Regions from separate parts of the Nocardia sp. CA-145437 genome, predicted to be linked through region 2. Evidence: riboswitches for the same ligand, from Rfam matches in the RefSeq annotation. Region 2 holds a riboswitch; the other holds the start of a gene.
What was found. A riboswitch is a leader RNA that binds a small molecule or an ion and turns the genes downstream of it on or off. The one in region 2 is predicted to bind ZMP and ZTP.
Positions count from the first base shown of each region.

Region 1 (14,500 bases), 2.5 Mb from region 2:
GGACAAGGTGTTGGAGATGGTGGCGGAGGCGTCGTCGCGGGAGACTCGGCGCACCGGGCGCACCTTCGCGCGGCTGGCGAGCACGTGGCTCATGGGTCGCACGGACGAGGAGCAGGTCGAATTCGGGGTGCTCACACCGGGAAAGCGGGGGCTGGCGGTCTTTCTGCACGGGCGGGTCACCGCGATGCTCGAGGGGATGGATGACCGGGAGGTGTTGCACGGCCGCGATGCCGGATTCAGTGTCGATCGGGTGGTGAGTCCCGCGCCGGGGCGGGCGGCGGCGGTCTTCGTCGACGACGGCGAACCGCGGACGAGCCTGCCCCGGGAGAGCGTGTGGTCGCTGCGCGACGGGCGGGTGCCAGGTTCGGGAGCGGTGATGTGGTTGGGAGAGAAGGCGAATACACCCGAGGCCGAGATCGGAACCGGAGGCCGGGGCCCGGTTCCGCGCGATTCCGGCAGCGCGCGCACCATCGCACCCACTGCCATTCCCGCAGGAATCGAGACCGCTCCCACCGGTGTCGTCGTGCACGGATTCACCTGCGCTCGCGGACATCTCAACGACCCGCGCGTGTCCTTCTGCGTCGTGTGCGGCATTCGCATGGAACAGCTGACCTGTGTCCTCGCCCCCGGGATCCGCCCGCCGCTGGGCGTTCTGCTGCTCGACGACGGCACCTCCTATGTCCTCGACAGCGATCTCGTGATCGGCCGCGAGCCCGCCCGCTCACCGCAGGTGCGGCGTGGCGCCCAAGCCATCCGAATCCCCGACGCCACCGGCGGCATGTCCCGCGTCCACGCCGAGATCCGCCTCGTGGACTGGGATGTCCTGGTCATGGATCGCGGGTCCGCCAATGGCACGCACATCCGCCCGCCCGGCCGCCCCGACTGGATCCGCGCCGCACCCGGCCACCCCACCGTCCTGGCGCCCGGCAGCCAGTTGCTGCTCGGTGGACGGGTGTTCACCTTCGACTCGCCGCACGGACGCTGACGGCGGAGGTTGGATCGATCCGGTCGGATGTGGGGATAGCGTCACAGGGAGCTGACGAGCGAAGGAGCACGTGTGACTGCCGAATCCGTTGATGTCGTTGTGATCGGGATGGGGCCCGGAGGCGAAGACGTGGCCACGCGGGTGGCGCGGGGCGGGCTCGCCGTGGTCGGGGTCGAGGGGCGATTGGTGGGCGGCGAGTGCCCGTATTACGCGTGTGTGCCGACCAAGATGATGGTTCGGGCGGCGGGGGTGCTGGCCGAGGCTCGGCGGGTGCGGGGGCTCGCGGGGTCGGCCACGGTGCAGGCGGATTGGCGGCCGGTCGCCGCGCGGATCCGGGACGAGGCCACCGACGATTGGGACGACCGGGCGGCGGTGGAGCGGTTCGAGAAGGCCGGTGGGCGGTTCGTGCGCGGGTGGGGGCGGATCAGTGCGCCGGGTGAGGTGACTGTGGCGACCGATAGTGGAGAACGGGTGTTTCGAGCACGGCGGGGGATTGTGCTGAATCCGGGGACGGAACCGGCTGTTCCGCCGCTCGACGGGCTGGCGGGAACGCCGTTCTGGACGAACCGGGAGGCGGTGCCGGCTACCGAGGTGCCCGAATCGCTCATCGTGCTGGGCGGGGGCCCGGTGGGGGCGGAGTTCGCGCAGATCTTCGCGCGCTTCGGGGCGCGGGTGACCGTGGTCGTGCCGCGGCGGCTGGTGCCGCAGGACGAGCCGGAGGCGGGGCAGCTGCTGGCGACGGTGTTCGCGGAGGAGGGGATCGAGGTCCGGAGCGGGGTTCGGGGAACGGCGGTGCGGCACGACGGGCGCGAGTTCGCGCTGACTCTCGACAATGGCGAGGTGCTGCGCGCCGAGCGGCTGCTGGTCGCGGCGGGGCGGCGAACCGAACTGGCGGGCTTGGGAATCGGGGCGGTCGGCTTGGACGAGTCGGCCAGGTCAATACCGGTGGACAACCGGCTGAGGGCGGCCGAAGGGGTGTGGGCGCTCGGTGACGTCACCGGGCAGGGGGCTTTCACTCACGTGTCCATGTATCAGGCGCGGATCGTGGCACAGGACATTCTCGGTAGCGGGGACGAGGTCGCGCGGTATCACGCCGTACCGCGGGTGACCTTCACCGATCCCGAGGTCGGGGCGGTCGGTATGACCGAGGAACAGGCCCGGGCGGCGGGGCTGACCGTGCGGGTCGGAATCACCGAAGTACCTGCGTCCACGCGGGGTTGGATCCACAAAGCGGGCAACGCCGGATTCATCAAACTGGTCGAGGACGTCGACCGCGGGGTGCTCGTCGGCGCGTGCTCCGCCGGGCCGCAGGGCGGCGAAGTCCTCAGCGCCCTGTCGGTAGCGGTCCACGCCCAGGTCCCGACCGCGACCCTGCGGGAGATGATCCTCGCCTACCCGACCTTCCACCGCGCCATCGAATCCGCGCTCGATGCCCTCGCGTCCGTTTAGGCATCGAATCGCAATCGTTGCTGTTCACACCCGCGTAACAGCGGCATCCTGGTAACCATCGATAGTCCTAGCTGGTTGGGCGGTGGGCACATGCGAATCTCGGAAATCCTGCGCCGGAAGGGCGGCGAAGTCGTCACGATTGCACCCGATGCAACCGTGCGCGAACTGCTCAGAATCCTGGCGGCACACAATGTCGGCGCGGTCATCGTCTCCCCGGACGGCACCGCCATGGCCGGCATCGTCTCCGAACGAGACATCGTCCGCCGCCTCTACCGCGACGGCGCACCCCTCCTGGACTCCCCGGTCTCCACCATCATGACCGCGGCGCTCCACACCTGCTCCCCGGACGACAACGTCGAAACCCTCAACGCCATCATGACCGAACACCGAATCCGCCACCTCCCCGTCCTCGAGGACGGCCGGATGATCGGCATAGTCAGCATCGGCGACGTGGTCAAAAGCCAGATCTCCGAACTCGAAACCGAACGCGAAGCCCTCGTCCGCTACCTCCACAGCTGACCGGCACCCGGCGTTCCGCACTCCGCTGGCCTGTGGATATTGCCCTACCCGAGTGGTGGTTTGTATCCCGGCGGGCTACCTACGGGGTCAAGGGCTTCTGGCGGGGGATCACGCGGCGGTGAGCGATGCGCCAGCCGTGGGGAGTGCGGTGGAGGGTGTCCTCGTAGGTGACGCTGGTGGTCGTGGCGTCGGTGTTGACCGCCAGGCCCTTGGAGATCGCGTGGGCCGTGTCGCGGTCCAGGGCTGTGACCACCACATTGGTGACATGGTGGGCTAGGGGGTTGGCGTCGCCCAGTTCGCGTGCCATGTCGCGGAGGGCTTCCACTCCGGGCACGGTGCCTGCGCCGAAAGCGGTCAGGTCGTAGGCGACGTCCTCGGTGAATACCTCGGTCCATCGGTCGAACTCGCCCGAATCGCTCAGATGTCCGTGCAGGGCGACCACTTCGTGGATCGCCAGTCTGTCCGCAACCGAATCCGTCATTCCCACACCAGATCACGAACCAGCGCGGTCGGCCACGGATTTTTCGCCGCGTTCGGCGGGCGGGTCGAGCCCGGGCCGATTGCTCGGGCTGTCGCCGGTGGGGTCAGTCGGTCCAGATGGAGAGGTACCAGAGGCCGTCGTCGCCGAGGTTGCATTCGTAGATGTCGTCGCCGGGGACGAGCTGGGTGCCGTCGGGGCGGGTGAAGGTGCCGGTTTCGCCGTCGGCGTCGCAGGCAGCCTCGGTGGGGTAGCCGCCGTCAACCTGCCACTCGGTGTCCTTGCCGGCGTGGGCGGTGCCCATCGCGGCGATCAGGCCGAGGGCAACCAGGGAGGTCGTTGCGAGCTTCTTCATATGTTGTTCCTTTTCACGAAAGAGCCCGGTCGAAGGTCTAGGTAAGACCGACTGGCCGGGCCGCCACACGATACTTCAGCACGCGGGTCCGACAAATCCGGCGGCGGTCGGACCGCTTGGGGCTCAGGACGTTCCGGTACCAGCTGCGCCTGCCGGGTGGCCGACCTAGTCTGGAGCGATGAGCGGCGACCTTGGTCAGCGGCTGCAATCGGTTCGGAAGCGGCGGGGGCTCACGCAGCGGGAGCTGGCCGCGAATTCGGCTGTCTCGGTGTCACTGATCCGGAAGATCGAGCAGGGGGAGCGGGACGACACTCGGATCGAGACGCTGCGGCGGTTGGCGGTGGCCCTGGGGTGCCCGCTGACCGCGCTCATCGGTGCCGCGCCCCGCGCTCCGGAGAGCAGGGACGGCGAGCTGTGGGCCGCCACCAGGCGAGCGATCGATGCGCCTCGGCCGGATGTAGCGGTGGAGCCGCACGCGGAAGAGGCTGTGGCCGAATCCCTTGCGGCGGCCGTGCGGCTCTACCACGACAACCGGTATGAGCTGCTGGCGCGAGTTCTGCCCGATCTGGTGGACGCGAGTGAGAGTGTCTCACCCGTGCTGCGGGCGCGGATTCTCCAGCTGACCGGATCGGTCATGGTGCAGACGCGACAATTGGGAACGGCGCGCAGAGTTCTCGATCACGCGCTGGCGGCGGCACAGGCGAGCGATGATCTACTCGATGCCGCGTCCGTTGTCGTCACGCTGTGCTGGCTACTCCTGGTGGAGCGGCGATTTCAGCAGGTCGATGACCTGGCGATCGACTGGGCCGACCGAATCGAGCCACGGATCTCGACCGCAACCGATCGCGAGCTCTCCACGTGGGGTTGGCTGCTGTTGCGTGGGTCGGCGGCGGCGATCCGCGACAACCGCCCCGACGACGCCGATGACATGATGCGGTTCGCACAGGCCGCCGCCGTGGCCGTCAAACGCGAACCCCGCGGCTACCAGGACTATTGGACGGTCTTCGGACCCGCCACCGTGGCCATGAAGCGCGTCGAGAACGCGGTCATCGATGACCGGCCCGACCTGGCACTGCGGTTGGCCCATGACGTGCCGACCGGCCTGCGGCCCACCTCCGACAATCGCAATCGGCACCTCCTCGACGTCGCTCGAGCCCACCTCGACCTCGCCCGGCCAGATCCGGCCCTGGACATCCTGATTCGGCTCTCCGGCGAGGCCCGCCCCTGGTTGATCGAGCAGCGGTTGGCCAAGGATCTCCTGGCCAGGCTGATCGGCAGACGCCGAACCCTCACCCCGGAGATGCGCGCCCTCGCCGACCTCATTCACCTCGAATACTGATCGCTTCGTGGCATTTCCGCGTTCGGACCCCGGAAAGTGCCATTGCCGCAGAATCTCCGCGGCCCGATCCTGATTCGGAATCCGCTGGAAGCACACTCGACGATCGAGAGGGCGAGCAATGAACCCCAGGGCTCTGGGATATCTCCGCGAAGACGTGTCCGGCTCACGACGGCAGTGGGATGAGCGGCGGATTCGGGCGTTGGCGGAACGGTTGGGGTATGACCTTCGGCGGACGGCGGTGTTCGGGCCGCATACCGATCGGCCGGTGCATCGGTTGGGGGTGCTGGTCGGGAATTTGGGGGTGGATGCGGTGATCGTGCCGAGTCTGGAGCATTTCGAGGGTGGGGAGGTGCCGGGGGAGTTGGTGCGGCGGGCGGATGTGATCATCGTCAGTCCGGAGGAGACGTTCGCGCGGTGGATCGTGCCGCCGGATGCGGTGGCCGACATGTGGTCCCGGTAGGCGGCATGCGGTGGACACGCCAGCACCCGTTTCGACGAATGAACGGTGGGTGAACCATGATCAATTGGTGCCGTGTCGTTCGATGGAAACAGGTGGTCGCGAAATTTGATGTCGAAAGCGAATAAGTCGGCGGCACAGCGGATCTCCGGCAGACCGAGGGGGCTGGTGTGAGACCCCAATTCTCGCGCAGCGTGTTTCTGCGCGGAGCTCTCGGAATCGCGGTCGCCGGTGTGGGTTTCGCGGGGGCCACACGGCTGCCCACCTCGGATGCGACACCCGATACCGGGTCCTCCGGAGCGAACGCCGGAGACCTGGGCAGCGCTTCCGGATCGAGCAGCGGGAGCGTCGACCCGAAATGGCGTGAGCTCAAAGGGAAACTGCGCGGGCGGGTCGTCCTGCCGGGGGACTACGGGTATCCGGGCGTGAAGGAGGTCTTCAATACTCGCTTCGACAACGAGATGCCCGAGGCGATCGTGCAGATCGCGGACGCCCAGGACGCCGCCGCCACCTTCGAGTTCGCGGCCGAGAACGACCTCCAGGTGGCGGCCCGCGCCGGCGGCCACTCGTACGCGGGAATGTCCACGGCGACCGGCACACTCGTCATCGACGTGCGGCGCATGCAGGGCATTCGCACCGAGGGCGGCACCGCGGTCATCGCGCCCGGCCACACCCTCTACGACATCTATCGCGAACTGGACCACGGCGGGCTGAGCCTGCCCTCCGGCATGTGCCCCGGCGTCGGCATCGCCGGTCTCACCCTGGGCGGCGGACTCGGCAACGAGTCCCGCGCCCACGGCCTCACCGGTGACCGGCTCACCGCCGCCACCGTGGTCCTGCCCGATGGCACCATCACCGAGGTCTCCGCCACCATCCGCCCGGATCTGTTCTGGGCCTTGCGAGGCGGTGGCCCGCACTTCGGCGTCGTCACCTCGTTCACCTTCGAGACCATCCCGGCGACGCCGAAAGACGTAGTGCGCCTGACCTTCCAGGGCGAGGAAGCCGCGATCGTCATCGCGGGCTGGCAGCAGTGGCTGCGCTCGGCCCCGCGTGAGCAGTGGGCCGATGTCAGCATCGATGCCGACGGCCAGGGTGGTATGCACTGCTGGATGCAGCTGGTCTGTCCCGCGGGTACCGGCGAAACCGCGACCGCCGAACTGGTCGACGCCATCGGCTTCGCCCCCAGCATCGTCGAACCCCGCACCCTGTCCCACCTGGAAGCGGTCCTCTACCTGGCGGGCGGCACCGCCGATCAGCCGCGCGCCGCCTTCACCAACGGCTCCGATATCGTCGCCGACCTCACCCCCGACACCATCGGACGTATCCTCGAGGTCGTCACCCGCTACTCCAGCGTCGGCGGTACCGGCTGGGTCCAGATCAACGCCCTCGACGGCGCGATCAGCGACCTGGCCCCCGACGCGACCGCGTTCCCCTGGCGCAACCACGCCGCTCTGGTCGAATGGGGTGCGTACGAACCCATCCCGCACGAATCAGCCCTGGCCTGGATCGCCGACGCGCACGCCATCATGGCTCCCGACTCCGTCGGCGCCTACATCAACTATCTCGAGCCGGGCGACCCACTGTCTCGCTACTACGGCACCAACTACCCCCGCCTGGCGAACCTCCGCGGTCTGGTGGACCCCGACAACCGCATCCGCTCGGTCCTGACCACCTGACCCCGCCCCTCGGGGCGGGGGAGCCCCCACTACTGGTCGAGGGCCTGGATGAGGGTGTCGAGGCCGGAACTGACCGATTCGCGCTGGGCGGGCGTCAGGGACTCCAGGGCGAGAGCGAAACGCTGGATGCGGGCCGAGGTGAGGCCGGTGACCAGGTTGTGGGCCGCCTCGGTGGCGGTCAGCAGCTGGGCCCGGCCGTCCTCGGGATCGGCGTCGCGGGTGAGGAATCCGCCCTTTTCCAGGCCCGTCACGATGCGAGACATCGTGGGGGCGCTGACCCGCTCGATCGAGGCCAGGTCGCCCAGGCGGAGCGGGCCCGAACGGGCGACCGTCGCGAGGGCGGACGCCGCGCCGGGGCTCAGCGCCCCGAGGTCGCCGGAGGTACGCAACAAGCGCAGCAGGCGGCCGATCGAGTGGTACAGCTCGGCGGCCTCGGTGAGCTGGTCGGGGTCGGCGACACCCATAGGCTCGGACAGCGTGATCTCCTCCGTCAGATTCCCTCGCGGGCGGCTTCACGCAATTCGGCCGCCTCGTCCGTGACAGTCGGGCTACCGGCGAACCAGGAGGCCGCCGCGCCGATCAGCATCATAATCGCGGCTCCCAGGAAGACCACGACCAGACCCGAGTGGAACGGGCCGGAGATCAAGTGCGGGAAGAACTCCTGACCGGTGAGCACGTCGCCGTGCACGCCCGGGTGGTCGAGAGTGCCGGTGGGGCCGAGCAATTCCTTGATCGGGTTGTAGCCGAGGAAGGCCGCGAACAGGCTGCCCACCGGCGGCATGTCCGAGATCGCCTCGGCGGCCGGCGCGGGCACGCCCTGCTCCTGCAGGCCCGAATTCATGGCGTCGGGCAGCGTATTCGACAGGCCGATGATCATCAGCGAGAAGAACAGGCCGATCGACAACGCCATACCGCCGTTGAACAGCGTGCCGCGCATACCGGAGGCCACACCGCGCTGCGCGGCGGGCACCGAGGACATCACCTCGGCGGTGTTCGGCGACGCGAACATGCCCGACCCGAGGCCGTTGAGGGCGATGACGAGCGCGAACACCCAGTAGTCGAAGTCGACCGGCAGCACGACGAGCAGCACGAAGGTCAGCGCGGTGATCAGCATGCCGGCGGTGGCGAACAACCGCGCGCCGTACCGGTCCGACAGCTTGCCCGAAACCGGGCCGGCGATGAGGAATCCGACGGTCAGCGGCAGCAGGTAGATGCCCGCCCACAGCGGCGTCTGCTCGAAGGAGAACCCGTGCAGCGGCAGCCAGATGCCCTGCAGCCAGATGATCAGCATGAATTGCAGACCGCCGCGGCCCAGCGAGGACATCAGCCCGGCGATATTGCCCAGCGCGAACGCCCGGTTCTTGAACAGCGACATATTGAACATCGGCTGCGCGACCTTGGATTCGATCACGCAGAACACGGCCAGCAGGACGATGCCGCCGATCACCGCGCCCAGCACCCACGGGTTGGTCCAGCCGGTCTTCGAATCCCCGTGCGGCTGAATGCCGTAGGTGATGCCGGTCAGCAGCGCGGTCAAGCCCAGCGCGAACGTGATGGTGCCCGGCAGGTCCAGTGATCCCGGATTGCGCTGGCCATTGTCGTGCAGCGAGCGGTACGACCAGATGGTGCCGATGATGCCGAACGGCACGCTCACCCAGAAGATGGCCTTCCAATCCCACTGCGCCAGTACGCCACCCATGAGCAGACCGAGGAAGGAACCGGCCACCGCCGCGACCTGATTGATCCCGAGCGCGAACCCGCGCTCGTCGGCCGGGAAGGCGTCGGTGAGGATCGCGCTGGCATTGGCCATCAGCATGGCGCCGCCGACGCCCTGGATCACGCGCCAGGCGATCAGCCATACCGCGCCGCCGCCGTGCGTGAACGGATCGAACGACAACGCGACGGCCGCGAGGCTGAACACCACGAACCCGTAGTTGTAGATCTTCACCCGCCCGACCATGTCGCCGAGCCGCCCGAACATGACCACCAGCACGGCCGAGGACAGCAGGAAGCCCATCATCAACCACAGCAGGTAGCTGACATTGGCCGGTTCCAGGGGGTTGAGCCCGATGCCGCGGAAGATGTCGGGCAGCGAGATCGTCACGATCGAGGAGTTGATGGTGACCATGAGCATGCCCAGCGTCGTATTCGACAGGGCCACCCACTTGTACCTGGGGTGATCGTGCTCGATCCGGAGTCGTCTCCGAATGGTCTGGACGTCACCGGCATCCAATCCGGTGGTAGGGGCCGCAGCCATCAGAGCCTCCCGCGAGTCTACGAACGAACTTCCCCAATATAGTTGCATGTTGCTAACTAATGAAATCGGGTTTGCCTCACTCAGTGGAATGCCTCGCGGCTGAAAACAGAGCATTGCATGGTTTTCGCGAACGGACGCGGCGGCGGGCGCCGGTTTCACGGAGGGGAATTGCCCTGCCTCGCAAACACTTTCGGCCACGGCATCCTTCCGCGGTCGCCCACCGTCGACCATCTGGTCGAAAGCGCCCTCGACCCGGCCTACTCCGGCGACGTCTGCCCACCGGGCAACTGGCCGGCCTTCGCGCCGCGCGGACGCGTACCCGAATCCGTCGAGCCTCGGACTCCGCGGGGAGCAACCGGAATGCACATCAAGCCGGCTTCTTCTGTGCGACAAGGATTCCCGCCCTGATCGCAGATCCGTCACCATCGATTCGGGCCGGTCGACACGCGTGTCGCAGCGCACCGGTTCGGCACGATTTGCAGTTACGCTGCTATTCGGGACCTGCGCCAACGGTATCGAGCTCGTACACCTTTTCGAGAACGAGAACAGGATCCGGTTATGCGACATGCGCTCATGGCCGCCGCGGCAGGAACAGCCGTGGCCGGTGTGACCCTGGCGAGCCTGTGGGCCTGGGGTGCCGATACGGTCCGGGCTCAGCCGCCCGGCGGGGACATGTCATCCGCGGGCGTGCATGTCGTGGCGTCGGTCGACACCGTCGAGGTGAATCCGCCCGGCAACCGGACACCGAACTTCCTGATGACGTTCTCCCATGCCGCGCAGATGTCGGGCAGCTACTCGGTCACCGTGGACGGTGGCCCGATCACGTCCGGTCAGGCCGTCGCGGGGTTCATCCTCGGCTGCGGGATCAGTGTGGCCGGCGGCGTCACCGTCGGTATCGAACCCAACCAAGGCTTGGCCGCCGCCATCGCCCCGTCGGTGACCCCCGGGAGCGTCTCCGTCAGCCCGCCGAGTGGGACGGTCGCGCCCAGCGCCTCGGTCACCCCGCCCGACATCAGTCTCGGACCCAGCGTGGGCGGGGCGCTGGGCGTAACGGAAGTCTTGACGGCCACCATGGGGCCCGGCCAGGTCACCACCACGACCACGGCGACCGCGGCCCTGGACAGCGCCACCGAGTGGCCGTACCAGATCGCGTTCAACAACGCCGCGTTGAACGTCGCCCAATGTGCTTCGCCGGTGTCGGCGGTCCCCTTCGTCACCACCACGGTCGCCACCTCGAAGGGTGTGGTGCAGACCACCGCCTACGGCGACCAGTTCACCTTCTGAACGCGGCCAGTCGCCCGGGCCGCCCTACGGCGAAGGCAGTTCCGGCCGGGGCTTTCCCGGGGCGACGGTGCGGGCGAGGATGCCGAGGGTGGCGCGGAGAGCGCTTTCGGGGATGACCGGGAAGATATCGGCGTCCTTGAATTCCTGGGGAACAGCGGACCAGTCGTAGTAGGACGTCACGAGGGTGCCCGCTTCGATGGGCTCGAGGAGATAGCCGTAGACGTGGCCCGGTTCGACTCGGCCGCGAACGGTCCAGGCGATCTGCTTGTCCTGTTCGAATGCGACGATTTCGACGGTCACGTCGTACAGCCCCAGCGGGTAGTCGTTGAGGGCCTCGCGGTCCATGTGGACGACGAAAGTGTCACCGGTGGCGTTGACGGGGTCTCCGCTGGCCGCCATCAGCATGCCGGAGCTGTCGATGGAGACATGACCTTGCGGATCGCTGAGGATGCTGAAGATGTCGGCCGCCGACGCGGCAACGGCCCGCTGCACTCGAAATTGTTCTGACACAACAGGATTCTACGCACGCGTACCGAGACGGCGCGACCCGGTGCACGCCCGATCCTGAAACCGCGGCCACGCGGGCTACAGTGGTGTCGCGACTGGCGTGACGTGGATCGGACCACGAGGAAGCGCGTATCGGAGCGTCGTCCGCCTGGGTGCTCCCGAACTCGAGTTCGGGAAGTAGGCCCCGTCATGGATCTTCGGTACGGCATGAATCCCCATCAGCGAGCCCGCGTGGTCGACCGCAGCGCCGAACACATTCGCGTGCTGCACGGTTCCGCGTCGCTGATCAACTATCTGGACCTGCTCAATGGCTGGCAGCTGGTCGCCGAGGCGCAGGCCGCGACCGGCCGGGTGGCGGCCACCTCGTTCAAGCACGTCTCACCCGCCGGGGCGGCGCTCGACGGGGAGCTCGACGAAACCCTGCGCGAGTCCTGGGGTTTGGGCGACACCGGCCTCGGATCGGTTGCCGCCGCCTACATTCGAGCTCGCGACGCCGATCCGCGCTCCTCGTACGGCGACATGATCGCGGTGTCCGCGCCCGTGGACGACGAGCTGGCCGACCTGCTGGGCGGTGGGGTGTCCGACGCCATCATCGCCGCCTGCCGCGAACACCGGATCACCCTCGCGCGCACCGAGCTCCGCATGTTCCACCACTGACACACCTGCCCCGGCCACCGGCACCTGACCGCGTCGCAACCGATGCCGCGGTCCGCGTGGCCGGGTCGGCAGGACCGGGGGGACGAACGACGGTAGGGGGAGCGTAGGAGATCGTGGGCTGGACGAAACTGGGCCGGACGAGCGTGAAATTGGGCTGTCGCGCCGGCGGATCCGTGTGGGGCGCACGTAACACCATGGCGAGCACGAACACGAATACGCCTGCGATGGCCAGCGCCGCCACCATGATCAGGGTGGATTCCCGCTTTCCCGGCTCCGCGGAGGGCGCTTGCCGTTGGGGGACGTTCCTCGTTCGACGGGCGGATGGTGCGCGCGGCGCCGCCGGGCGGTGAACCGGTTGGGCCTGATAGGACGCCACGCCCGCCTCGCGCAGCACCGTCGGCAGCGTGTGCTCGATCCTGTCGAGCATCGAACCCAGCACATCCGACTGCACGCGGTCGATCAACTCGCGGCGCTGCAGACCGGCGTGCAGTGCCCGGGCGGCCGCCGCGGACTCATCGGCGATCAACCCGAGGACGACCAACCCGACCGGGATCGGCCACAGGCGGTACCGGGTCGCCAACCGCCCGGACACCTCCAGGGCGATCGCACACTGATCGGTGAGCCGCACGTTCTCCCACCGCCCTGCGCCCCGGCTCGGCCGATCGATCATGCCCTTGCGCTCGATCGCGTCGGCATCTCCGGTGTCCAAGCAGATCCGTGACCAGTCACCCGATCCGTCCGCCCGCATCAACGCCACCAGCAGGTCACCCGTGTCGATGGGAGCCGGTGCCCTGGCGACCGCCGCGAGTCGCAGCGCGACGACCACCGTCGTATGGAAGCGGGCACCATCAAGTACGCCAGCCATGACTCATCTCCCCCGGCTGGGCCGAAAAACGGAGTACGTACCGCTCCGTTTGCGAGGAGAGTACAGCCTCCACAGTGTCCTGTCAGGCGATCGCCGACGACCTCAGACACCACGAAATGCTTTGTCGCCGACTCGATCCGGGTCCGTGATATGGGAGAGGAACAGGCGCGCGGCGGGGGTGGGGGTGCGGGTGGTGACCGCGTGCCACGGGCGGGTGAGGGGGGTTCCCTCGACGGGGAGGATCTCCAGGCGGCCGGTGGCGAGGTCGGCGGCGACGGCGTCGGAGTGGATGAGGGTGATGCCGAGACCCTCGCGCGCGGCGGCCAGGGCGGCGCCGTGGGTGCCGAGAGTCAGTGTGGGCGGGTGGATTTGGAGGCGGTCGAAGAGGGCGAGGGTGGTGTCTCGGGTGCCCGAACCTTTGCCGCGCAGGAGCCAGGTGGCGTCACAGGGGTCGGGCCAGCGGGAGGGCGCGCCGACGACGACGAGTTGGCAGGGGCGGCGGGCGCGGGTGATGAGGCCGGTGTCGCGAGGCGGGCGACCGGCGACCACGAGGTCGGTTTCGTGGTGGGTGAGTTCGAGGAAGAGGACGTCACGGGGGTGGATCGACAGACCCAATTCGATATCGGGATACCGGGTTCGGAACGACGCCAGCAGGTGGAGCAGGACGTATTCGCCCGCGGTGGCGACGACGCCGATGCGCAGCCGGCCGGTCTCGGCTTCCCGGACGGCGGCGTGCGCCTCCTTCATCAGACCGAGGATGGTGCGGCAGTAATCCGCGTACACCCGCCCGGCTTCGGTGAGCGCGATGCCGCGCCCGGATTTGGTCACGAGTTTCGCGCCGAGTTGTTTCTCGATGTGTGCTACGGCCGCGGAGGCGGCGGCCTCGGTGATGTGCAACTGGGCGGCGGCGCGGCGAATGCTGGAGTGCTTGGCAACGGCGAGAAAGGTTTCCATGCGCACCGCGCTCACCGTACCCATACTCAACGGTAGCAAACCCGACGAAAAGGTTGAGCGAGAACAGAAACAATCGAATTGTTTGTCGTTAACGGGCCCGTCATCCTGGGAATCGCAAGTGACCCAACCCGGTTCGCAGGAGGAAAGATGGCCGGATCTGACGATGATCAGCGCAGCCGGTGGGATCCGGGCGTGCAGTCGTACGCGTCGATGGGATACTACAACCCGGACTACGAGCCGAAGGACACCGACGTCCTCGCGGTCTTCCGGGTGACACCCCAGGACGGCGTCGACCCGATCGAGGCGTCGGCGGCCGTCGCCGGTGAATCCTCCACCGCCACTTGGACAGTCGTCTGGACCGACCGTCTCACCGCGCACAACCGGTACCAGGCCAAGTGCTACCGCGTCGAGGAGGTGCCGGGTCGCCCGGGCGAGTACTTCGCCTACGTCGCCTACGATCTGGACCTCTTCGAGGAGGGATCCATCACGAACCTCACGTCCTCGGTGATCGGCAATGTATTCGGTTTCAAACCGCTGAAGGCATTGCGACTGGAGGATATGCGTATTCCCGTGGCGTATGTCAAGACCTTCCAGGGACCGCCGCACGGAATCGTGATGGAGCGCGAGTATCTCAACAAATACGGCCGCCCCCTGCTGGGTGCGACGGTGAAACCGAAACTCGGGCTCTCCGCGCGCAACTACGGCCGTGTGGTGTACG
Region 1 is NZ_CP191204.1:3,742,222-3,756,721, forward strand. Features, by position in the region: gene ACQPYY_RS17495 (FHA domain-containing protein) at 1-985, shown strand, start outside; gene ACQPYY_RS17500 (dihydrolipoyl dehydrogenase family protein) at 1,058-2,434, shown strand; gene ACQPYY_RS17505 (CBS domain-containing protein) at 2,525-2,953, shown strand; gene ACQPYY_RS17510 (nuclear transport factor 2 family protein) at 3,033-3,434, opposite strand; gene ACQPYY_RS17515 (hypothetical protein) at 3,538-3,786, opposite strand; gene ACQPYY_RS17520 (helix-turn-helix domain-containing protein) at 3,965-5,125, shown strand; gene ACQPYY_RS17525 (hypothetical protein) at 5,436-5,585, shown strand; gene ACQPYY_RS17530 (FAD-binding oxidoreductase) at 5,753-7,258, shown strand; gene ACQPYY_RS17535 (MarR family winged helix-turn-helix transcriptional regulator) at 7,288-7,722, opposite strand; gene ACQPYY_RS17540 (MFS transporter) at 7,749-9,515, opposite strand; gene ACQPYY_RS17545 (MspA family porin) at 10,074-10,799, shown strand; gene ACQPYY_RS17550 (polyketide cyclase) at 10,824-11,309, opposite strand; ZMP/ZTP riboswitch at 11,388-11,467, shown strand; gene ACQPYY_RS17555 (hypothetical protein) at 11,496-11,963, shown strand; gene ACQPYY_RS17560 (hypothetical protein) at 11,923-12,789, opposite strand; gene ACQPYY_RS17565 (LysR family transcriptional regulator) at 12,931-13,806, opposite strand; gene ACQPYY_RS17570 (form I ribulose bisphosphate carboxylase large subunit) at 13,930-14,500, shown strand, end outside.
Region 1: another riboswitch for ZMP and ZTP. It lies ahead of ACQPYY_RS17555 (hypothetical protein); the one in region 2 lies ahead of glyA (serine hydroxymethyltransferase).

Region 2 (14,500 bases):
AGGTGGTCACCGCCTGGAACGGGATGGCCATCGTCGCGCTCGCGGAAGCCGGTGCCGCACACGAGCATCCGGAGTGGATCGCGGCGGCCGTCCGGTGCGCGCGGTTCCTGCTGGACACCCACGTGACCGACGGCCGCGTCTGCCGCGCCTCGCTGGGCGGCGTGCCCGGCACGGCCGCGGGCGTGCTCGAGGACTACGCCTGGCTGGCGCTGGGACTGCTCGCACTGCACCAGACCGCCGAAGGGGACTGGCTCGCCGAGGCGCGCCGCGTACTCGACGCGGCCATCACGCACTTCGCCGACGTGGACACCCTGGGCAGCTGGTTCGACACCGCCGACGACGCCGAAACCCTGCTGACCCGGCCCCGCGACCCCCTGGACGGCGCAACCCCTTCGGGCACTTCGGTTCTCGCCGAGGCCCTGCTCACGGCCTCCGCGCTCACCGACCCGGATCAGGCCGCCCGATACCGGCGGCTCGCCGACGAAACCCTCGCGCGGGGAGCGGTTCTGCTGGCCCGCGCCCCCCGCTCGGCGGGACACTGGCTGGCTGTGGCCGAGGCCGCCCTGCGCGGGCCCATACAGGTGGCGATCTCCGCGGGCCCGGATGGCGAATCCGGCTCGGCCGCAACGCTGGTGGCCGCTGCCCGCGCGGCCGCTCCGGGCGGCTCGGTCATCGTCTCCGGCGGCGTCGACTCCCAGCCCTTGCTGGCCGACCGGCCGCCGGTGCGCGACACCTCCGCCGCCTATATCTGCCGTGGCTCGGTCTGCGACCTCCCGGTCACCACGGTCGAAGACGTCCGCGCCGGTCTGCTTCCGCCGCAATCGGCCTGACGGTCCGCCGGCAGTCCTCCCGCGCCCGCATATTCCGAGTTGAGAGGTGCGGGCCCGGAGTGTCAGGCCACGCGAGATCGCATGGCCTGGACCCGGTTTCCCGCCAGTACGGCGGCTGGAACGGCGACCAGGACCGCGAGGATATGCGCGGCGCGAAAAAGCCCGATCAGCACGGATGCCGGGGTCCAGCCGGTGAACAGCGCACCCGTGGAATCAGCCTCGAGCAGCGCGCTCAGCGGCTCCGCCACCAGCGAAGCCACCCCGACGGTGCCCAGCCCCACCACGAGAATCACTCGCGCCCAACGGCTTCCGAACAACATGCGGGCCGCGAGCCAGAACACCGTCAGATAGATCGCCGCCCGAATCCCCAACCCGACCGCGACACCCGACAGCCCGACCCCGGGATCCTCGAGCACCCGCGCCGCCCGCAACAGCGTCTCCGCCACTCCGGCGACCAGGGCCACCACCACCGCCCGGTACGCGAGCACCGCCCGCTCGGGCCGCTCCCACCCCGCTGCCGACTTCCGCTCGAACGCGCCGATCTCCTCCATACACTCACTGTCGGGCCCTCGCCCTCGCTGGGAATCACCCTCGGGTACGAGCCCAACCCGATCCCGTAGTACGACAGTCGGATCGAAGGGTCCAGGGGTGGGCCTGACATAGCCAACGCGCATATTCCGTTGCCTGGAGGGACTGGCCGGTCTTACAGTCCGGGGCGTGTTGAGGTCATGTGTTTCAGCGATGTACTTCCAGGTCCCGCCGAGTTCGCACACCACGTTCGCGCGGATTGAATGATCAGCGATCGGCGGGTTTCGGGGGTTGGGGTGCGGCCGGTCGGGGGGCGTCCTGCGGGACGGTGCCGTTGCGGTGGATCGACGCGGGGGACGCGGGCACGGCGGCCGGTACATCGGTCCAGCCCGGAGTGGGTTCCTTGCGGCCGCGGAGGTGGAGAGTGTCGTGCAGGATCCACTGTGTGCGCTCGGCGTCGGAGGCGGCGTCTATGACCGCCTGAGAGGCGAGAATCCGGCGGGGGACGAGCTTGGCCTCGGTGGTCAGGCGGGCGGCCTCGTTGACCGCGTCGCCGATCACCGTGAATTCCAAACGGGTGTCGGTGCCGACGTCCCCGGCGAAGACACAGCCGCGGGCGATGCCGATGCCGACGTCGAGTTCGCCGAGCGCGGCCACCTCGTCGCGAATCCGGCGGGCCGCCTTCAAAGCGGGGGTGGCGTTGTCGTCGAGAGCGATGGGCGCGCCGAAGATGCACAGCGCCGCATCGCCTTCGAACTTGTTGACCAGACCGTGGTTGTCCTCGGTCGCCGCCACCACGATGGTCAGCAGTCGGTTGAGCTTGGCCACGAAGTCGTGCGGGGCGAGCTCGGTGGCCAGCGCCACCGAACCGGTGACGTCCACGAACAGGGCCGTCGCCTCCCGCATGTCGCCGGTGAGGCTGGGGCTGCCCGACAGTGCCCGCTCCGCCACCTCGTCGCCCACGTGCCGCCCGAAGACGGTCCGCATGCGCTCGCGCTCACTGAGATTGGCGGCCAGCTCGTTCACCGAATGCTCGAGCCGCCCGATCTCGCTGGTGCTGTTGATGGTCACCCGCGCCTCGAGATCGCCGTGCGCGATCCGGTCGAGCGCGTCGCGCAGGGTGTGCATGGGCGTGGCCACCGCGCGCGCCAGCGCCGCCGTCGCGACCACGCCCGCGGACAGGCCGACGATGGCGAGATAGATGCCGGTCCGGATGCGGTCGTCACTGTCGGTCGACGGATCGGCGAGCACGGTGACCAGCATGAGCAGCGGCACCGCGCCCGCCACCGCGAAAGTGACCAGCACCCGCGCCAGCACGGTATTGCTCCAGTGCGCGGTCTCGTCGAGCACCTCGGCCACCACCGGAATGGTCGGCCGGATCAGCCGGTCCACGATCAGATAGGTGAGCGCCGCCGACTCCAGCCCGCCGAGGGTGAACATCGACAGCACCACGGGGAAACTGCGGTCCTCGGTGGCGTGGGCGAAGATGGCGGCCGCCACGATCACGCCCGGCAGCCAGATGGCCAGCGCACGGATGGTGATCGCGAGCGGTAGCCGCAGCAGTCGCCGGGCCTCGTGTTCGGTGGGCGGCCGATGCTGGTCCAGCCAGCCGAAGTAATGCCGCCGGTCGCGCACCGCGAGCACGATGCCCGCGAGGGCGCCGATGGCCGGATAGACGGACACTCCGATGAAGGTGGAGATCCAGTTCGAACCGAGCCGGCTCAGGAAGCCGCTCAGGAACAGTTCGGTGGTGATCACCGCCAGGCCGCCGAGGTTGCACGCCATGACGACAGCAGACAGACCCCCCGGCGCCCGCAGCGCCCACAGGATGAGTCTGCTGGTCACGTCGCAGACTCTAGGGAACTTTCGGCCGAGATTGCACCTTTGTGGGGAATTACTCGATCAGCTCAGCAGTACCAGCCAGACCGCGACATAGTGGCACAGCGCCGCGATCACCGTTGCGGCGTGGAAGAACTCGTGATGTCCGAACACCTCCGGCCACGGATCGGGCCAGCGCGCGGCGTACAGGATCCCGCCGACGCTGTAGGCGATGCCGCCCGCGAGCAGCAGAATCACCGGCGTCCAGCCGACATTGCCGATGAGCGTCCCGGCCACCGGGACTATGGCCCACCCGAGCAACAGATACAGCGGCACCCCGACCCAGCGAGGGGCGGTGGGCCACAGCATCTTCAGCGCCACCCCGGCCAGCGCGCCCGCCCAGACCATGGCCAGCAGCACATTGCCGGCGGTCCCGCGCACCCCGAGCAGCGCGAACGGCGTGTAGCTGCCGGCGATGAACAGGAAGATCATCGAGTGGTCGGCCCGTTTCATCCACATGCGGGCGCGCGCGGTCTTCCAGTTCACCCGGTGATAGGTCGCGCTGATCCCGAACACCCCGCACACGGTGATGCCGTAGACCAGCGTCGACCACGCGGCTTTCCCGGACACCGTGCTCGCCACGGACACCAGCACGATCACCGCGATGGCGGCGACGCCGACGGCCCAGGCATGGATCCAGCCGCGTAGGCGGGGCTTGATGGCCGCCAGCTCGTCGCGGACGGTTTCGACCAGACCCGCGGTGTGATCAACGGGCTGCACGATGTCGGCCATATGTTCCTCCTCGGTAACCTACGGTACCGTAGGTTGTCTTCGGCGCTACGTCCAGAATGGGTTCGGCACCCGGTCATCGGCCGGTACGAAAGTTTCTACGGCTCTTTCGACCGGCAAAATACGCGGGGAGGCGGGTGAGCGTAGGGTTGCGGCCGTGAAGTTTGTGGGTCAGGTGCGTGGACTCCCATATCGCGTATACGAGGCACGGCTGGCCAGGCAGCTGGCGGGTAAACAACATCCGCGACACGTCGCTGTGATGTGTGACGGCAACCGTCGCTGGGCCAGGGAGAACGGGTTCAGCGATATCTCGCACGGCCATCGGGTCGGTGCGCTGAAGATCGCCGAGCTGGTCGGCTGGTGCGGCGAGGCCGGCATCGAGATGGTGACCCTCTACCTGCTCTCCACCGAGAATCTGCGCCGCGATTCCGACGAGCTCGACACACTTTTCGAGGTCATCACCGACGTCGTCGACGAACTGTCTGCGCCGGAACAGGATTGGAGCGTCCGCATCGTGGGCGCGCTCGATCAGCTGCCCGCCGAGTTCGCGCGCCGGCTCAGTGAGGCGGCCAAGAGCACCGAGGGCCGCACCGGCGTGCACGTCAACGTGGCCATCGGCTACGGCGGCCGCCAGGAGATCGCCGACGCGGTCCGCTCCCTGGTCCGCCAGGAGATGGACGCGGGCGAGACCGGCGAGGATCTGGTGCAGTCGATCACCGTCGACGCCATCGGCCAGCACCTCTACACCTCCGGCCAGCCCGACCCGGATCTGGTCATCCGCACCTCCGGTGAGCAGCGCTTGTCCGGATTCCTGTTGTGGCAGAGCGCCTATTCGGAGATCTGGTTCACCGAGGCGTACTGGCCGGAATTCCGGCGCGTGGATTTCCTGCGGGCCCTGCGGGATTACGCGGCCCGGCACCGCCGCTTCGGCGTCTGACCGCCTCTGTCATCTCGTACTCCTGTGACTGTGTCACAGGAGTACGAAGCGAGAATGTTGTGGGTGATCCCGCAACAGTCGGTCAACGGTTCCGTTGCAGTGCAACGGCTTCGGCGTTCGCGGGCCGGTCGCTGCCGTACCGTCTGGTGGTATGAGTGAGCTGCGTGAGGACTCGAGCGGCCTAGCGGAATCCCAGGTCGTCGCGGTGCCGTACCTGAGCTACGAGGAATTCGGGCGGAGATTCCTCGAGTACGCCGCCTCACCGGAGCGGATCGCGGGGGCGTTCGGGAAACTCACCGGGGAGGCGTTCGAATTCGGGCCGATCGGCGCGGGACCGGGCAAACTGGCCAAACTCTCGGCGACCGTGCGGCTCGGGCAGCCCCGGCTCACTCGTGACATGGACGACATCATCTCGTTCGACCTGGTGATCCCGCTCAAGGTCGACCTGCTCATCGACCTCGCGGTGGACCGCTACCCGTTCCGGGTGGACGGCACCATCCACCTGCATCTGACGGTGCGCACCGCCGAACCGCTGCGGGTGCTCATCGAGATCGCCGAACCGCAGCCCAGCAATGTGCGGATCAATGTGGCCAGCGCCACCCGCCGTGGCGAACTGCTGCGCATCATCGCCAGCGTGGATCACGAGATCCGCCGATTCGTGGCGCGCTACATCGCCACCGAGATCGACAAACCGCACATCCGGGCCGCCACCGATATCGACGTCGGCGCACGGCTGGACGCCGCCTGGACGCTCTGACTCACCGCCTGGACGCTCGACTCACCTCGCTCGCACGAGATTCAGAGTTTCCTGAGCCGCAGCCGGTTGATGGTGTGGTCGGAGTCCTTGCGCAGCACCAGGGTCGCGCGCGGCCGGGTCGGCAGGATGTTCTCCACCAGGTTCGGCCGGTTGGTGTTGTGCCAGATCTCCTTGGCCTGGTTGGTGGCTTCCTGGTCGTTGAAGTTCGCGTAGTGGTGGAAGTGCGAGTTCGGGTCCTGGAACGCGGTCTTGCGCAGCGACAGGAAGCGCTGCACGTACCACTTCTCGATGTCCTCGATGCGGGCGTCGACGTAGACCGAGAAGTCGAACAGGTCCGACACCATCAGGCGCGGACCGGTCTGCAGCACGTTGAGGCCCTCGACGATGAGGATGTCGGGCTGGCGCACACAGTGGTACTCGCCGGGCACGATGTCGTAGGCGATGTGCGAGTAGACGGGCGCGCACACCTCGGACGCGCCGGATTTCACCTCGGTGACGAAACGCAGCAGCTTGCGCCGGTCGTAGGACTCCGGGAAGCCCTTGCGGTGCATGATGCCGCGCCGGGTGAGTTCGGCTGTCGGGTACAGGAATCCGTCGGTGGTGACCAGATCCACCCGCGGATGGTGGTCCCAGCGCGCCAGCAGCGCCTGCAGCACACGCGCGGTGGTGGACTTGCCGACGGCGACCGAGCCCGCCACGCCGATGACGAACGGCACCTGACGGTCGGGGTGGGTCTCGCCGAGGAAGGTGGCGGTGGCGGCGAACAGGCGCTGCCGGGCCGCGACCTGCAGGTGGATGAGTCGGGCCAGTGGGAGGTAGACCTCGGCGACCTCTTCGAGGTCGATCTGCTCCCCGAGACCGCGCAGGCCGACCAGTTCCTCTTCGGTCAGCACCAGGGGAGTCGCCTTGCGCAAGGTACGCCACTGCTTGCGGTCGAATTCGACGTAGGGGCTGGGCTCGCTCATCCGTGCCATTACTCGTGTCCTTGCATTCGACACTCGTGTCCTCGAATCTGACACTCGCCTCGCGTCGCCAACACTCCACGCATAGCCGAATTGTGCTCGGCTCCAACATCGAGGTGAACACCAGGTGTTGCTACTGGCCGGTAACTAGAGTGGGATGGGCCACATCACAGGCATCGGGCGTGTCGGGTGAGGCTGCGCGGCACGGGATCCGGGCCGCTCGAGCGCTGAGAATCACCTAGGGTCGAGCTATGGCAGCGCATCCCCTGGTGACCGAGTATCTACGGCTGGGACTGGCCTTCGACCGGCTGGAGGAGGGATTCGTCGACGCCTACACCGGCGACCCGGCCCTGCGCCGCGAGGTCGAGAACGCGCCGAAGCCCGAACCACGCGAGCTCGCGCACCAGGCCGCGGGCCTGCGCAAGGAACTGCCCGACGCGGGCCTGTCCGAGGAGCGCGTCGAATTCCTCGACGTCCACCTGCGGGCGCTGGAATGCTCCGGGCGCAAGTTCGCGGGGGAGGACATCTCCTTCGTCGAGGAGGTGAGCGCCTACTTCGACGTCGACATCGCCCCGGGCGACACCGAGGACTACCGCGAGGCCCACCGGCAGCTCGACGAGGTGCTGGCGGGCGACGGACCGCTGCTCGACCGCATCTCCGCGCACCGCCGTCAGGACGAGATCCCGCCCGAACGCCTGAAGGAATGCGTGGCCGCCTTCTCCGGCGCGCTGCGCGAACTGGTCCGCGACCGCTATCCGCTGCCCGACAACGAGCACGTGGAATACGAAGTGGTCGGCGACAAGCCGTGGTCGGGCTTCAACTACTACCTGGGCAACTACCAGTCCCGGGTGGCCATCAACTCCGATCTCAAGCAGCACCTGTCGCAGCTGCCCGGGCTGATCGCGCACGAGTCCTACCCGGGCCACCACACCGAGCACTGCCGCAAGGAGGCCGGACTGGTCGGCGCCGGGCAGGACGAGCAGACGCTGTTCGTGGTGAACACCCCGCAGTGCCTGATGGCGGAGGGGCTGGCCGATCTGGCCCTGAAGTCGATCGTTGGCCCGGGCTGGGGCCGCTGGGCACAGGAGATCTACGCGGATCTCGGCCTGCGTTTCGATGGCGAACGCGCCGAGCGGATTTCGACGGCGTCGGCGAACCTGCTGAGTGTGCGCCAGGATGCGGCGCTGTTGCTGCACGACCGCAAACGTGATTCGACCGAGGTCGCGGAGTATCTGCAGCGCTGGAGCCTGGTCACGCCGGAGCGGGCCACACAGTCGCTGCGCTTCCTGTCCTCACCGCTGTGGCGGGCCTACATCTCCACCTATGTGGAGGGCTATCGACTACTGGGCGGCTGGCTGGACCGGGCGGGCGATGCCGCCGAGCGGTCCGAGCGTTTCCGCCGGTTGTTGGACGAACCCCTCACGCCCGGCGCGATCCGCCGCATGTGAGGGGTACTCCCCGAAGGTCCGGAACGGGTCAGGCGCCCCAGGAGGCACAGGACGCGCCACCGGAGGACATGGTGCACAGGGTCTTCAGCAGGGTGAACAGGATGTCGGTCGGGCCACCGGTCGCGATGTTGAACAGCATGTGATGAATCCTCGAAATCTGGGTAGGGGCAAGGACACTGACCCATCTGGGTCAGCCGTGCGTCACCTTACCCAGATTTGTTGCTCCGCCATAGCCTGTATCTGTGATTCTGTCCACTCGAAGGACTGTTAACGCCGTTGGCTAGGATGGGAGGACCGCGACTGGCGCACTCGAGGTGGAAGTAACCACCGGGAAGCACCCCAAGTCCGGCACCGCGCGCCTGGGTGCCTGGCGATCCCCGAATCCCGATTCGGGGTACCCGGACGACGGAGGTGCGCCATGCGCGATTCCCTGAACCCACTGACCGACTCCGCGGCGGCGGCCAATACACTCGGCGACGTGACGACCCAGACGAGCGCCTCTGTGAACAGCCAGTCCCTCGCCGAACTCGACCCCGAGGTCGCGGCCGCGATGGGCGGCGAACTCGCTCGCCAGCGCGACACCCTCGAGATGATCGCCTCGGAGAACTTCGTGCCGCGCGCGGTCCTGCAGGCACAGGGCAGCGTGCTCACCAACAAGTACGCCGAGGGCTACCCGGGCCGCCGCTACTACGGCGGCTGCGAGAACGTCGACATCGTCGAGGATCTGGCCCGCGCCCGCGTCAAGGAGCTCTTCGGCGCCGACTTCGCCAACGTCCAGCCGCACTCGGGCGCGCAGGCCAACGCCGCCGTCCTGTCCGCGCTGATGAACCCGGGCGAGAAGCTGCTCGGCCTGGACCTGGCCCACGGCGGCCACCTCACCCACGGCATGCGCCTGAACTTCTCGGGCAAGCTGTACGAGGTGCACGCCTACGGCGTGTCCAAGGAAGACCACCGCGTCGACATGGACGAGGTCCGCAAGATCGCCCGCGACACCCGCCCGAAGGTGATCGTCGCCGGCTGGTCGGCGTACCCGCGCCACCTGGACTTCGCCGCCTTCCGTGAGATCGCGGACGAGGTCGGCGCGTACCTGTGGGTCGACATGGCGCACTTCGCCGGTCTGGTCGCCGCCGGGCTGCACCCGTCGCCGGTCCCGCACGCCGACGTCGTGTCCTCCACCGTGCACAAGACCCTGGGCGGCCCCCGGTCCGGCCTGATCCTGGCCAAGCAGGAGTTCGCCAAGAAGCTGAACTCCTCGGTCTTCCCGGGTCAGCAGGGCGGCCCGCTCATGCACGCCATCGCCGCCAAGGCCGTGGCCTTCAAGATCGCCGGCGGCGCGGAGTTCGCGGAGCGTCAGGCCCGCACCATCTCCGGCGCCAAGATCCTCGCCGAGCGCCTGACCGCCACCGACGCCAAGGACAAGGGCATCACCGTCCTGACCGGCGGCACCGACGTGCACCTGGTGCTGGTCGACCTGCGCAACTCGCAGCTCGACGGCCAGCAGGGCGAGGACCTCCTGCACGAGATCGGAATCACCGTGAACCGCAACGCGGTTCCGTTCGACCCGCGCCCGCCGATGGTCACCTCCGGCCTGCGCATCGGCACCCCGGCCCTGGCCACCCGCGGCTTCGGCGACGAGCAGTTCACCGAGGTCGCCGAGATCATCGCCGCCGCGCTGACCGGCTCCGCCGACCTGGACTCTCTGCGTCAGCGCGTCTCCAAGCTGGCCCAGGACTTCCCGCTGTACGACGGCCTCGAGGACTGGCGTCTGCTGGGCTGACAGCTGCCGAACGGTCAAGCGCCCGCCGCGATCTCACGATCGCGGCGGGCGCTCGTCGTTTCAGAAGGTCCAGAACCTGCGCGGGCCGCCGGTGAGCTGGGGAGCGTCGGCGGAGACGGTGGCGATCAATTCCTTGGGATGCGGGTTGACCCAGTTGCGCTCCGTCGAACCGTCGCGGAACACGACCGTGGGCACGGTCTCGTTGCCGTCGGCCACCGAGCGGACGAACGCCGCCGCGTCGGGGTCCTGCCAGATGTCGACCTCACGGTGAACGATGCCGTGCCGGTTGAGGACCCGCCGCATGCGCGAACAATAGGGGCAGCCGGGACGCCGGTAGACGATCAGCTCCGCGGTGGCATCAGCGCTCATTCTCGGAGTGTAGGACCCCGGCGACGGAACGGCCTATGCTGCAAGGGGATCGGAGGCGGGGATGACGACGACCGTTTTACTGCTGGGATTGACGTCGGCCGTGGTGGACGAGGTGCGCGAGCGCGTCGACCTCCCGGAGGTCGATCTCCACGCGGGCACCGGGCTGGCCGATCTGCGGGACACGTTGGCGCGCACCCCGATCGACCACGTGATCATGGGTGCGGGCCTGGACCTCGAGGACCGGCTGCGCATCGTGCGCGCCGTCTTCGAATCCAGTGACCGCACCACCGTCCACCTGAAGGACTTCGCCTCGGGGCCGCAGGGATTCGCGCCGTTCGTGCGTGCCGTGCTCACGGGGTTGCACGGCACGCCGCTCGGCGATTCCTGACTCGGAGGCCGGGGATTCCCGGCCTCAGGCGTGCTTGGTGAGGTAGTCCACGTACATCGGGCGCAGCACCTCGCCCAGTTTGCCCTCACCGGCGTGGAAGTAGTCGTCGAGCAGGGCCGCGGTGTTCCAGATGTCGACTTCACCCTCGCCCTGTTTGCCCGCGGCGACCTCCGCGCCGGGGATCGCCTTGAGCAGTTGCCACAGGAATTTCACGTCACCGTGGCGGGCGGCCAGCTTCACGGCGCGGTCGTGCAATTCCTTGGTGGACAGGGTCGCCAGATCCGGAGTTTCGGCCATGGTCTCGACTGTAATGGAGGCCATGACACAGCAACCGGGATACCGGGTCAAGCGCGTCTACGACGCCCCCGATGCCGCCGACGGCCGCCGCGTGCTGGTGGACCGGCTGTGGCCGCGCGGCATCAGCAAACAGCAAGCGGCCATTGACGAATGGGCCAAGGACGTGACCCCGTCGAACGAACTTCGCAAGTGGTATCACGCCGCGCCGGAGACACGCCGTGCCGAGTTCGAGCGCAAGTATCGAATCGAGCTCGACGCCGATGCGGCCCGCGAAGGTCTGGCGCACCTCCGGGCGGAGGCCGCGGCCGGTCCGTTGACCCTGGTCACGGCCACGAAAGAGCCGGAGCACAGCCATGTCCCGGTGCTTCTCGCGGAATTGGGCGAAACACCCTAACGGGACTCCCGTTAACCCGATCTTCACGAATGTGCCCGATAGACGGGCGGCCGGATCGCGAATTCGGCGGTAGCGTCGGGGGTGCGGGCCGCGTAGGTGTGGCTCGTACGGGAGGTCCTGATCGTGACTGAGCAACTCAGTACGAGGGGGCCGGCACCCGGCCCTCGGGTCGTACGACCCCAAGGCTGACCGGCCCAGCGAGAACGCTCGCGCGGTGTCGCGCGAGTGGCAAAGGAGCCCACCGTGACTGATGCACGCTCCGTCAACGCTCCCACCAGGGACGCCGGCTCTGACCAGAGCCCGCGGCCCACGACACGGGGAGTTCGCGCCTCGCAGTCGTCCGATTCCGGACCGAAAACCTTCGTAGTCGACACGTCGGTGTTGCTGTCCGACCCCTGGGCCCTGACCCGCTTCGGCGAGCACCACGTGGTGCTGCCGCTGGTGGTGATCAGTGAGCTCGAGGCCAAACGCCACCACCACGAACTCGGCTGGTTCGCTCGCGAGGCGCTGCGCATGCTCGACGATATGCGCTTGGCGCACGGTCGGCTCGATCAGCGGGTGCAGGTCGGCACCCAGGGCGGGACACTCCAGGTGGAGTTGAACCACACCGACCCCGCGGTACTGCCCGTCGGATTCCGCACCGACAGCAACGATTCCCGCATCCTGGCGTGCGCGCTCAACCTGGCCGCCGAGGGCCAGCGGGTCGCGCTGGTATCCAAGGACATACCCCTGCGGGTCAAGGCCGGCGCGGTCGGCCTGCAGGCCGAGGAATACCACGCCCAGGATGTCGTCATCTCCGGATGGACCGGCATGGTGGAGCTCGAGGTGGCCACCGCCACCGTCGACAAGCTCTACGCCGATTCGGTCCTCGATCTCGACGAGGCGCGGGACATGCCCTGCCACACCGGGATTCGCATGGTCAGCCCGCGCGGCAGCGCCCTGGCCCGGGTCACCCCGGACAAGCGGGTGCAGCTGGTGCGCGGCGACCGGGAGGCGTTCGGACTGCACGGGCGCTCGGCCGAACAGCGGATCGCACTGGATCTGCTGCTGGACGAGAGCGTCGGCATCATCTCGCTCGGCGGGCGGGCCGGTACCGGTAAATCCGCGCTGGCGCTGACAGCCGGACTGGAGGCGGTGCTGGAGCGCCGCACGCATCGGAAGGTGGTGGTGTTCCGCCCGCTCTACGCGGTGGGCGGGCAGGAGCTCGGTTACCTACCGGGCTCGGAGGCCGACAAGATGGGGCCGTGGGCGCAGGCCGTCTTCGACACCCTGGAGGGGCTGGCCAGCCCCGAGGTGATGGAGGAGGTGCAGGCGCGCGGCATGCTGGAGGTGTTGCCGCTCACCCACATTCGCGGACGCTCGCTGCACGACTCCTTCGTGATCGTGGACGAGGCGCAGTCGCTGGAACGCAATGTGCTGCTCACCGTGCTGAGCCGGTTGGGCAGCGGATCGCGAGTGGTGCTCACCCACGATGTGGCCCAGCGCGACAACCTGCGGGTGGGCCGGCACGACGGCGTGGCCGCGGTGATCGAGAAGCTCAAGGGGCACCCGCTGTTCGCGCACGTCACCCTCACCCGCAGTGAGCGGTCGCCGATCGCGGCGCTGGTCACCGAGATGCTGGAGGAGTTCGGACCGAATTCCTGAGATTCGGTAGGTAGTTCACCCGCCCGGCCGGAGAGCCACGCGCCCTTCGGCCGGGCGGCGGCATCACCTGGGTCGACAACAAGACCACGGTCACCGAGAAGTAGCCCGGCCGATCCGGGGCGTCCCGCGCGGGCGTACCGGACCCGGGAACGGCCATAGCGAAGACGAATACTCGCGAAGATCCCCGCGGTAGCCGATCTGCCGCTAGGTTGTTCGCGTGCACAACGTTTTGGCCGATCGGGACCTGCTGGATTCACTCGCGGCGGAGGTGGAGACCAACCTCACACGGCATATCGACGCCAGCCCGGAGTGGCAGCCCCACGATTACGTGCCGTGGTCCGACGGCCGCAACTTCCAGGCCATGGGCGGAACCGATTGGGACCCGGCGCAATCCGAGCTGAGCGAGGTCGCCAAGACCGCCCTCACGGTGAGCGTGCTGATCGCCGACAACCTGCCCTCCTACCACCGTGAGCTGGGCAAGCACCTGCGCACCGGCCCGTGGTGGCGGTGGGTCGGCCGTTGGACCGCCGAGGAGAACCGCCACGAGATCCTCATCCGCAACTTCCTCATGGTCACCCGCGCCGTCGACCCCATCGCGCTGGAGCGCATGCGCATGGCGGCCATGACCGCCAGCTTCAACCGTCCCGGCATGCACCTGCTCGAGGTGCTCGCCGTGTCCGCCCTCGAAGAGGCCGCCGCCGCCGTCCGGCACCGCAACACCGCCCGCCTCGCCGGCGACGTCATGGTCGCGTCGATCGCCGACCGCCTGGCCGCCGACGACGAGCTGCAGGCCGTCTTCTTCGCCAACCTGATCTCCGCCGCCCTGGACCTGGCCCCCGACCAGACCCTGCGCGCCATCGCCGACCGCGTCGCCGACTTCCAGGTGCCGGTGATCGAACTGTCCGACGGCCGCTCCAGCGACGAGGTGCTGGCCGCGGCCGGGATCTACGACCGCGCCCGGGAGCCCGAGCTGGTGTTCGGACCGCTGCTCGAGCAGTGGAAGGTCTTCACCCGCACCGACCTCGGCGAGGACGGGGAGAAGGCGCGGGCCGAACTGGCCCACCTGCGCCCCTGAACCAGCCGACGCAGCCGGACCGGTCGAGGCGCCAGGACAGCCGCCGCGACCGAACCGCCTGCCGCGCCCCGGAATCGCCGGGGTACCCGACCTGACGCCGCGCCTCGTGCGCGGTTTCGATGCCGACGCCCGCCGCGAGAATCGTGGCGGGCGTTGTGCTTTCACGGGCCGCCGTTGTGCTTTCACGGGTCGGCGCCGTGCTGCGCGGTTCAGTGCGGGAGTATCGCGCGCACCACGCCGGTCGCCGTGCCGCGCAGGACGTTCTCCCACGAGAAATGGTCGTGCCAGAGCGTGATGCGGCCATTGCGGAACTCGAAGGTGCCGCACACCCAGAACGCGATCTCGATCGGGCCCACCCGCAGGTAGTCGGTGCGCTCGGTGAGCACCACCCCGTCGTCGGTCGCGGCGATGTGGTGCATATCGGCCCGGAAGCCGAAGCGCGGGTTGTTGAACAGGCCCAGCACCCAGCGCACCCGGTCGATACCGC
Region 2 is NZ_CP191204.1:6,203,352-6,217,851, reverse strand. Features, by position in the region: gene ACQPYY_RS28925 (thioredoxin domain-containing protein) at 1-830, shown strand, start outside; gene ACQPYY_RS28920 (hypothetical protein) at 893-1,381, opposite strand; gene ACQPYY_RS28915 (adenylate/guanylate cyclase domain-containing protein) at 1,626-3,203, opposite strand; gene trhA (PAQR family membrane homeostasis protein TrhA) at 3,261-3,968, opposite strand; gene ACQPYY_RS28905 (isoprenyl transferase) at 4,132-4,902, shown strand; gene ACQPYY_RS28900 (hypothetical protein) at 5,054-5,659, shown strand; gene coaA (type I pantothenate kinase) at 5,701-6,633, opposite strand; gene ACQPYY_RS28890 (DUF885 domain-containing protein) at 6,873-8,069, shown strand; ZMP/ZTP riboswitch at 8,356-8,441, shown strand; gene glyA (serine hydroxymethyltransferase) at 8,488-9,846, shown strand; gene ACQPYY_RS28880 (glutaredoxin domain-containing protein) at 9,907-10,215, opposite strand; gene ACQPYY_RS28875 (hypothetical protein) at 10,277-10,603, shown strand; gene ACQPYY_RS28870 (hypothetical protein) at 10,628-10,900, opposite strand; gene ACQPYY_RS28865 (DUF488 domain-containing protein) at 10,923-11,294, shown strand; gene ACQPYY_RS28860 (PhoH family protein) at 11,538-12,938, shown strand; gene ACQPYY_RS28855 (acyl-ACP desaturase) at 13,156-14,013, shown strand; gene ACQPYY_RS28850 (limonene-1,2-epoxide hydrolase family protein) at 14,223-14,500, opposite strand, start outside.